One region of the Cellulomonas xiejunii genome, then DNA from elsewhere that is predicted to be linked to it. Evidence: predicted binding sites of a transcription regulator. Region 1 holds the regulator's gene; each other region holds the start of a gene.

Region 1 (3,271 bases):
GGCGGCGGCCGTCATCGGCACCTGGAGCGTCGCGTGCAGGTCGTCGCCGCGCCGGACGAACGTCTCGTGCTTGCGCTCGCGCACCTCGAGGTAGACGTCCCCCGGGGGACCGCCGGCCGGGCCGACCTCGCCCTGCCCGGTCATCTTGATGCGCGTGCCGGTGTCGACACCGGCCGGCACGTCGACCGTCAGGGTGCGCCGCGAACGCACCCGGCCCTCGCCGGCGCACTCGGTGCAGGGCTCGGGGATGACGGTGCCGAAGCCGTGGCACGCGGCGCACGGCTGCGTCGTCATGACCTGACCGAGGAACGAGCGTGCGACGCGCTGCACGGACCCGCGCCCGCCGCACACCTCGCAGGTGCGCGGCGACGTGCCGGGACGGCAGCACGTGCCACCGCACGTGGGGCACAGCACGGCCGTGTCCACCTGCACCTCGCGGTGCGCGCCGAACGCCGCCTCCGCGAGGTCCAGGTCCAGCCGGACGAGCGCGTCCTGCCCGCGACGGGCGCGCGGCACCGGACCCCGCGGTGCGCCACCGCCCGCGCCGAAGAAGGTCTCGAAGATGTCCTGGAAGCCGAAGCCGCCGCCCATCCCGCCGCCCGGGGACGCGGGGTCGGCGCCCATGTCGTAGGCGCGCCGCTTCTCGGCGTTGCCGAGCACGTCGTACGCGCGCGACACGTCCTTGAACCGCTCCTCCGCGGCGGGGTCGGTGCCCGCGACGTCGGGATGGTGCTCACGTGCGAGCCGCCGGTAGGCCTTCTTGATCTGCTCGGCTGTCGCGTCACGCTGGACACCGAGGATCTCGTAGTAGTCGGTCACGTGGGGTGCTGCTCGCTTCCTGCTCGTGCGTGGGGTGCCCAGGCCCCGGCGCATCGCACCGGGCGGCGCGGACGCGGGGCGGACCGGTCAGCCTGCAAGGATCCTGGTGAGGTAGCGGGCGACGGCTCGGACCGCCGCCATCGTCTGGGGGTAGTCCATCCGCAACGGCCCGACCGACCCCAGGACCGCGACGGACGAGCCGTCCGCACCGTAGCCGCTCGTGACGATGCTGGTCTCGGCGAGGCCCTCGTGCTGCGTCTCGCGCCCGATGCGCACGGCCACACCCGCCGAGTCCTCGGCCATCTCCGAGAGCAGGCGCAGCAGGACGACCTGCTCCTCCAGCGCCTCGAGCACCGGCCCGATGGTGTGCGGGAAGTCGGCACCCGCACTGCGGGCCAGGTGGGAGGCGCCCGCGACGATCACGCGCTCCTCGCGCTCCTGCGCGAGGGTCTCCGCGACGACGGCGGACACGGACCTGGCCAGGTCGGCGCCGTCGGGCCCGAACTCGTCCGCGAGCGCCTCGAGCGCCACGTCGAGCTCGGCCAGACGCAGACCGGCGGCAGCGGCGTTGAGCCGCAGCCGCAGCCGCGCGACGACCGACTCGTCGAGGTCCTCGGTGAGCTCGAGCGTGCGCTGCTCGACCCGGCCGGTCGTCGTGATGATGACGACGAGCAGGTGGCGCGCGCCGACGGGCACGAGCTCGACGTGCCGCAGCGCCGAGCGGCGCAGCGACGGGTACTGCACGACGGCGACCTGGTGCGTGAGCTGCGCGATCAGCCGCACGGCCCGGTCCATCACGTCGTCGAGGTCGACGGCCTCCTCGAGCAGCGTCCCGATGGCCCGCTTCTCCGCGGCGGACAGCGCCCGCACCCCGGACAGCCGGTCGACGAACTCTCGGTACCCGAGCTCGGTCGGCACGCGGCCCGCGGACGTGTGGGGCTGGACGATGAGGCCGGCCTCCTCGAGGGCGGCCATGTCGTTGCGGATCGTCGCGGGCGAGACCCCGAGGGCGTGCCGCTCCGCGAGCGCCCGCGACCCGACCGGCTCGCGGGTCGCGACGTAGTCCTCGACGATGGCGCGCAGCACGTCCAACCGACGGTCGTCGCTCATGTCGCTCCCTCCGTCCCCGGGTCCACACCGTCCGTGCGACCACGTGCACGTGGTCGCCTCACGGGCGGCCCGATGTAGCACTCACCCGGACCGAGTGCCAATTCTACGCGGTCCCCCGGTGGAGCCGGGGCGGCACCGCGCGTCGCCCGTGGAGCAGGGCGCACGACCTCCTAGAGTGCCCGCGTGACCGTCGACCGATACGGCCGCGACGTGCTCTCGAGCAGCAGCGCCGCCTCCCGTCCCACCCACCACCGTCCTGCGCGCGCGTCGCGCGAGCAGCCGGCCGAGCGCGGTCTGGTCGTCGAGGACGTGGAGACCGGGTGGGTCGGCGCGGTCGTGCGGGTCGAGAAGTCCGGCGGCCTGCACGTGGTCGTGCTCGAGGACCGGCGTGGTCGGACGCGCACCTTCCGGCTCGGTCCCGGGTTCTGGGTCGACGGTCAGCCGGTCGTCCTCACGGCGCCGGTGACCAGCCGGGCACCCGTGCGACCGACGCGCACCGCGTCGGGTTCGGTCGCCGTGCCCGACGCACCCGCGCGGGTGGCCCGGGGCTCGCGCATCTGGGTCGAGGGCAAGCACGACGCCGAGCTCGTCGAGAAGGTGTGGGGCGACGACCTGCGCGTCGAGGGTGTCGTCGTCGAGCTCCTCGACGGCGTGGACCACCTGGCCGACGCGCTGCGCGACTTCCGGCCGGCGCCCGACCGGCGCGTGGGCGTGCTCGTCGACCACCTGGTGCCCGGGTCCAAGGAGAGCCGCCTCGCCGAGGAGGCGCTGCGCACGGTCCCCGCGGGCACGGTGCGCGTGCTGGGGCACCCGTACGTCGACGTCTGGCAGGCCGTGCGCCCCGAGCGCGTGGGGCTGGCGGCGTGGCCGACGATCGAGCGCGGGACGGAGTGGAAGCGCGGGATCCTGCGCGAGCTCGGGTGGCCGGCGGACGAGCAGGCCGACGTGGCGCGCGGGTGGCAGCGGATCCTGCGCTCGGTGCGGTCGTACGCGGACCTCGAGCCCAGCCTGCTGGGTCGTGTCGAGGAGCTCATCGACTTCGTCACTGCCTGACGGCGACGTCGGGTCCGAACGCGACGCGGGGCCCGTCCGGCGGACGGGCCCCGCGTGCTGGGTGATGAGGTCAGGCGGCGATCTGGCCGTTCGTCAGCCGCCGGTACGCGTAGACGGTCAGCAGCGCGCCCACGGGCAGGGACACGAGCACGCCGATGCCGCACACCGCGGTGCCGATCCAGCTGACGACCGCCACGAGGAGGTACACGAGGATGCCCGTGCCGAGGTCACGCGTCTGGAGCGCGACGCTCGTGCGGATGGCGTCGATCGGTCCCTCGTTGCGGTCGAC
Region 2 (3,271 bases), 420 kb from region 1:
TCCGACAGGGTCACCACCGCGCGCGCCCGCGTCATGAGGGCCAGCTCGCCCGCGTGCCGCGTCGAGACCGGCCCGCCGACGAGCCGCGCGTCGACACCACCGTCGACGAGTGCTGCCGCGAGGACGTGCGCGACGACGGGCCGCGGCTCCCCCGGCACCGGCAGGAGCAGGACCACGGGCGCGCCGGTGGGCGGGGGTGCTGCGGTGCGGGCCCGCAGCGCACCGAGCACGGCGCCGACCAGGGTCTCGCGCGCGTCGACCCCCGGGCGCTCGACGACGGTCCGCCGCGCGAGCGCGGCCAGGGCCGGCTGCACGCGGTCGACCCACCACCGCGACAGGTCGAGCCCCGCCGGGTCGAGGAGCGCCGCACAACGGTCGACGCGGCCGGTCAGCGCGGCGTCGACGAGCGCTGCGACGCCCGCGGCGGCGCCGGCCGGACCGCTGGCGAGGGACGTCCCGGACGCGCCCGGTGCCGTCGCGCCGGGGACGGGGAGCCGCCCGGTGAGGTCGTCGCTGCCAGCGGTGGGGACCGGGTGCGTGACGACGCCCGGGACCTCGGAGGACAGCGCCAGCCGTGCGGCCTCGGCCGGGGCAACCCCGTCGATGGTGAGCCGGCGCATCACCATGAGCCGCTCGAGGTCGTGGGTCGTGTAGCGGCGGTGCGCGCCGGCGGAGTGCTCGGAGGGCCCCAGGCCGTAGCGCCGGTCCCAGGTCCGCAGGGTCGCGGGGGCGACACCGAGGCGGCGCGCGACGGCCGCGACGGTCAGCGCCGGACCAGCAGGGGGCTCGTCGGCTGCGGGGTCCATGAAGCGATTGTGCCAGCCGCATGGCGCGATCCCACGAGCGCGCGCCGAGCGCAGACCGTCGTCACGGACGGGCGTCCTGCACCCGCGTCCAGATCGCGCCAGGCACCGATTCACATGATCGCGTCAGAAACTGGGCCTTGAACAACTTCTGAAGCGGTTGTAGCGTGGCGTCACGTCGACACGGGGTACCGGGTCGGCCACCGACTTTCGTCCCGGTCCAGCACCGCAGGACGACCACGTAGTAGCCAAGGAGGAACACATGGCCGAGATCTCGCGTCTTCCCGGACCGGTGATGGACCTGTGGGAGTGGCAGTTCGACGGCGCCTGCCGCGATGCTGACCAGGACCTCTTCTTCCACCCCGAGGGGGAGCGTGGCTCGGCCCGGCGGCGCCGTGCGGAGGCCGCCAAGGCCATCTGCGCGACGTGCCCCGTGCTCAAGGAGTGCCGCGAGCAGTCGCTGGCCGTGCGCGAGCCGTACGGCGTGTGGGGCGGGCTGTCGGAGGAGGAGCGCGCCACCGTCCTCGCCGAGCGCGCCGGGCGCCGCGTCACCGCCTGAGCCCCTGAACCTCCGCACGGCCTGAACCTCCATACGCACGACGAAGGCCCCCTCCCGCGGGAGGGGGCCTTCGTCGTGCCGGGGACGGGTCCCCGGTCAGCAGAGCTGTCGTCAGGCGACGACGGCGAGGATGTCGCGCGCCGAGAGGATGAGGTACTCCTCACCCGCGTACTTCACCTCGGTGCCGCCGTACTTCGAGTAGATGACCTTGTCGCCCACGGCCACGTCCAGCGGCACGCGGTTGCCCTTGTCGTCGATCCGACCCGGGCCCACCGCCAGGACCTCGCCCTCCTGGGGCTTCTCCTTGGCGCTGTCCGGGATGACGAGACCCGACGCGGTCGTGGTCTCGGCCTCGAGGGCCTTGACAACGATGCGGTCCTCGAGGGGCTTGATGGAGACCGACACAGCGGACCTCCCCTTCGCATGTGTGAGTAGTTCAGGAGTCTGCGCCGCACCGTCGCACCGTCGTCGCGGGAGCCGGGCCACGGGAGCGGTTGGCACCCTCACCAGGAGAGTGCCAGTTCCTCACTCTAGGAACGCGTTAGCACTCGGTCAACCCGAGTGCCAGAACCCACCCTCACGCGCGCCTCCACGGCACCCTCTCGACCCGGCGTGGTGGGAGCGACGGCCGGTGACGTGGGAAGGTTGGCGGTGTGGACGACGCCGCACTGGTCAAGCTGCTCAGTCCCGACGGCTGGGCACTGCTCCAGGCCCTGCCGCCGTACGACGAGCGGCTCGCGCTGCCGCTGGCCGAGCGCCTGCAGAAGGACGGGCTCGACCCCGCCCTGGTGTCCGCCGCGCTCACCCAGTCCCGGTTGCGCCTGCGGGCGCGCGGCAAGCTCGGCGACTTCGCCGAGGGCATGCTGTTCACGGTCGCGGGCCTCGAGCAGGCGACGCGCCTCGAGGTCGCGGCGCACCACGCGCGGCGCTACCGCGACGCCGGGTGCAGATACGTCGCCGACCTGACCTGTGGGCTCGGGGCCGACGCGCTCGCGATGGCCGGCATCGGCATCCGCGTGCTCGCCACCGACGTCGACGAGACGACCGCAGCGCTCGCGACCGTCAACCTGCGCGCCTTCCCCGAGGTCGAGGTCCGCATGGGCGACGGGCTGGCGCTCGACCTGGCGGCCGAGGGTGTCGACGGCGTGTACGCCGACCCGGCGCGGCGCACGGGCACCGGCCGACGCGTGTTCGACCCCCGGGCCTACTCCCCACCGCTCGACGAGGTCCTCGCCGTCCGCACGACGGTCCCCGCGCTCGGGCTGAAGCTGGGACCAGGCATCGCGCACCGCGACCTGCCCCACGACGCCGAGGCGCAGTGGGTGTCGTCCGGCGGTGAGGTCGTGGAGCTGGGCCTGTGGTTCGGACCGCTGGCACCCGACGGGCCTGGTCGCTCGGCCCTGGTCCTGCGCGAGGGCAGCGCGCACGCCCTGCGGGCCGACCCCGACGGCGACGACGACGCACCGCCCGTCGGCCCGGTCGGGGGGTACCTGTACGAGCCGGACGGGGCCGTCATCCGCGCCGGTCTCGTCGGGACGATCGCGTACCGGGTGCGCGGCCGGCTCATCGACCCCACGATCGCCTACGTGACCTCCGACGCCCTGGCCGACCGCGCCGCCTGGCAGCCGCTCGCGACCGCGTACCGCGTCCTGGACGACCTGCCCTTCGGGCTCAAGCGGCTGCGCACGTACCTGCGCGAGCGGGACGTCGGGCGGCTCACGATCAAGAAGCGCGGCACCGCCGTCGTGCCCGAGACGCTGCGCCGGCAGCTCGACCTGCGCGGGAGCGCCGAGGGCACGGTCGTGCTCACGCGCGTCGCCGGGCAGCAGCGGGTGCTCGTCGTGGAGCCCGTCTGATGGCGGCGCCGGTCTCGCTGCCGTTCGCGCGCTCCGAGCGCTCGACCGTGGGC
Region 3 (3,271 bases), 1.7 Mb from region 1:
GTCACCTCGCCCTCGGCGACCTCCCAGTAGTCCGGCGAGGCGGGCGGCAGCCCACCCGCGACGAGCCGCAGGGCGCGTCCGGCGGACCGCTCCACGAGCGGCGCCAGCCGCCGCGCCTCGGTGGTCCGGTCGGTGTCGTCCACCTCGGCGAGGACGAGGCCGGCCGCCCACATCGCCCACCCCGTGCCGTCCGTCTGCAGCCCGCGGTCGTCCGGCGGGCCGGAGCCGTCCGGCAGGTACCGCGCGTGGAACGACCCGTCGGGCGACTGCACGTCCGCGAGGAAGTCGAGCACCGCGAGCGCGTCGTCGACGTGGCCCGTGCGGGCCAGCGCGACCGCGACGAACGCCGAGTCCCGGGGCCACACGTAGCGCCAGTGCGGCGACCAGCCGGCGACGACGACACCGTCCGCGACCGTCAGCGAGTGCAGGTCCAGCAGGGCGGCGCGCGCGAGGTCCTCGTGAGGGCCGCCCGCCCCGGGGACGCGACCGGCGGCGATCCACGCGAGCTGCTCGTCCGCGGCGGCCGCGGCGGCGCGCGGCCCGACGGCGACGGTCGTGGTCGGGGTCGCGCCGACCGCGCTCGCGAGCACTGCGGCCGCCGGGTGCGGCACGCGCGTGCCCGGCAGGTAGACCGCGAGGGCGTCCGACGGGACGCCGTCACGCGCGCCGTCCGGCAGGACCGACACGGCCTGCTGGTAGAGCGGGATCTGCGCGTCGGCGAGGGCGCCCACCCCCCGGCCGACGCCCGCGGCCGCTCCGGTTCCGACGGCGACGTCCGCGAGGTCCGTGCCCCGCGCGACGCCAGGGGTCGCGCCCATCGTGCTCGTGATCAGCAGCATGCCGCCCAGCAGGGTGACCGCGCCGGCGCGGGTGCGCAGGGCGCGGCTCACGACGACCGTGTCGAGCACAACGAGCACCTTAGGGGTTCGCGCTCGGCGCAGGGGCAGACGGGTCCGCTGCTTGCACTCGAAGGGGTCGAGTGCTAACCATTGACTTAGCACTCTCCGGTGGAGAGTGACAGAATCAACCCGGCCGTCAGGTGAGGGTCGTCGCGAGCGGGACGTGAGCGCGCGCGACGGTCCGTCCGTCGCGGGCACCGACCGGCCACCCACGAACTGGAAGAAGGATCACAGCCCCATGGCCAAGATCATCGCCTTCAACGAGGAGGCCCGACGGAGCATGGAGCGTGGGCTCAACGTCCTCGCTGACACCGTCAAGGTCACCCTGGGCCCGAAGGGCCGCAACGTCGTGCTCGACAAGAAGTGGGGCGCGCCGACGATCACCAACGACGGCGTCTCCATCGCCAAGGAGATCGAGCTCGAGGAGCCGTTCGAGCGCATCGGCGCCGAACTCGTCAAGGAGGTCGCCAAGAAGACGGACGACGTCGCCGGTGACGGCACGACGACCGCGACCGTCCTGGCCCAGGCGCTCGTGCGCGAGGGTCTGCGCAACGTGGCCGCCGGCGCCAACCCGATCGCCCTGAAGAAGGGCATCGAGAAGGCCGTCGAGGCCGTCACGGCGCAGCTCCTGGCCCAGGCCAAGGAGATCGAGACCAAGGAGGAGATCGCGGCCACCGCCGCCATCTCCGCCGGTGACCCCGCGATCGGCGAGCTCATCGCCGAGGCCCTCGACAAGGTGGGCAAGGAGGGCGTCATCACCGTCGAGGAGTCGAGCGCCCTCGGCCTCGAGCTCGAGCTCACGGAGGGCATGCGCTTCGACAAGGGCTTCCTGTCGGCGTACTTCGTGACGGACCCCGAGCGTCAGGAGGCCGTCCTGGAGGACGCGTACGTCCTGCTCGTCGAGTCCAAGGTCTCGAACGTCAAGGACCTGCTGCCGCTGCTGGAGAAGGTCATCCAGGCCGGCAAGCCGCTGCTCATCGTGGCCGAGGACGTCGAGTCCGAGGCGCTGGCGACGCTCGTCGTCAACCGCATCCGCGGCATCTTCAAGTCCATCGCCGTCAAGGCGCCGGGCTTCGGCGACCGCCGCAAGGCGATGCTGCAGGACATGGCCGTCCTCACCGGTGGCCAGGTCGTCTCCGAGACCGTCGGTCTGAAGCTGGACCAGGTCGGCCTCGAGGTGCTCGGCACCGCGCGCAAGGTCGTCGTGACCAAGGACGAGACCACGATCGTCGAGGGTGGCGGCGACGCGGCCCTGATCGCGGGCCGCGTCAACCAGATCCGTGCCGAGATCGAGAACTCGGACTCGGACTACGACCGCGAGAAGCTCCAGGAGCGCCTCGCGAAGCTCGCCGGTGGCGTCGCCGTCATCAAGGCGGGCGCGGCCACCGAGGTCGAGCTCAAGGAGCGCAAGCACCGCATCGAGGACGCCGTGCGCAACGCCAAGGCGGCCGTCGAGGAGGGCATCGTCGCCGGTGGCGGCGTGGCGCTCATCCAGGCCGGCAAGGTCGCGTTCGAGAAGCTCGAGCTCGAGGGTGACGAGGCGACCGGTGCCAACATCGTGAAGTACGCGATCGAGGCCCCGCTCAAGCAGATCGCCATCAACGCCGGCCTCGAGGGCGGCGTCGTGGCGGAGAAGGTCCGCAACCTCCCGGCCGGGCACGGCCTCAACGCCGCGACCGGTGTGTACGAGGACCTGCTGGCCGCGGGCGTCAACGACCCGGTCAAGGTCACGCGCTCGGCGCTGCAGAACGCCGCGTCCATCGCGGCGCTGTTCCTCACCACGGAGGCCGTCGTGGCCGACAAGCCGGAGAAGTCGGCCCCGGCCGGCGGCGGCGGTGGCGAGGACTTCGGCGGCGGTTTCTGAGTCGCTGAGCACCACCTGAACGGCCCGACGGCCGGTCACCCTCCGGGGTGGCCGGCCGTCGGCGTTCGCTGGTCAGCGCGGCGGCGCGGGCGGGACCGGGCCGCTCGTGGGCGGGAGCTCGTACGGGGACGTGGTGCCCGACGCGGGAGGGGCGGCAGGGGTGCCGTAGGCGCTGGGGGTCCCGTAGGCGTCGGGAGCCCCGGGGGTGCCCGGCGCGCCGTAGCCCGCGTACGCGCCGCTGCCGTAGACGCCGCTGCCGTAGACGCCGCTGCCGTAGACGCCGTTGCCGTACGCGCCGGCGCCGTCAGCGGGGCCGCCGTACGGGGTACCGCCGTTCGCCAGCGCGAGGCGGGCCTCCGCCTCCCGCAGGCGCCGCTCGACCGGCCACTCGACGAACGCGAACATGATGAGGAAGACCACTCCCGCGACGGGCACCAGGACCAGGAGCCCGTGCCAGAGGGTCCAGCCGGCCTTGCGGGCGATGCGCATGTACATGTAGATCGCGAAG

Evidence for each region. The regulator HrcA, encoded in region 1, represses chaperone genes, less so after heat shock. The targets are predictions, from matches to a motif close to TTNGCACTCGNNNNNNNCGAGTGCNAA.
Region 2: a site for HrcA is predicted at 1,904-1,930, ahead of groES (co-chaperone GroES). Genes of this name have one in related genera too.
Region 3: a site for HrcA is predicted at 960-986, ahead of groL (chaperonin GroEL). Genes of this name have one in related genera too.

Annotation. Positions count from the first base shown of each region.
Region 1 is NZ_CP101987.1:2,458,823-2,462,093, forward strand. It holds gene dnaJ (molecular chaperone DnaJ) at 1-819, opposite strand, end outside; gene hrcA (heat-inducible transcriptional repressor HrcA) at 907-1,929, opposite strand; gene NP048_RS11240 (DUF3097 domain-containing protein) at 2,113-2,982, shown strand; gene NP048_RS11245 (DUF2189 domain-containing protein) at 3,053-3,271, opposite strand, start outside.
Region 2 is NZ_CP101987.1:2,880,596-2,883,866, forward strand. It holds gene NP048_RS13090 (MerR family transcriptional regulator) at 1-806, opposite strand, end outside; gene NP048_RS13095 (WhiB family transcriptional regulator) at 1,066-1,362, shown strand; gene groES (co-chaperone GroES) at 1,474-1,767, opposite strand; gene NP048_RS13105 (class I SAM-dependent methyltransferase) at 2,016-3,218, shown strand; gene NP048_RS13110 (glutamate--cysteine ligase) at 3,218-3,271, shown strand, end outside.
Region 3 is NZ_CP101987.1:768,935-772,205, forward strand. It holds gene NP048_RS03700 (glycoside hydrolase family 15 protein) at 1-908, opposite strand, end outside; gene groL (chaperonin GroEL) at 1,138-2,763, shown strand; gene NP048_RS03710 (hypothetical protein) at 2,836-3,271, opposite strand, start outside.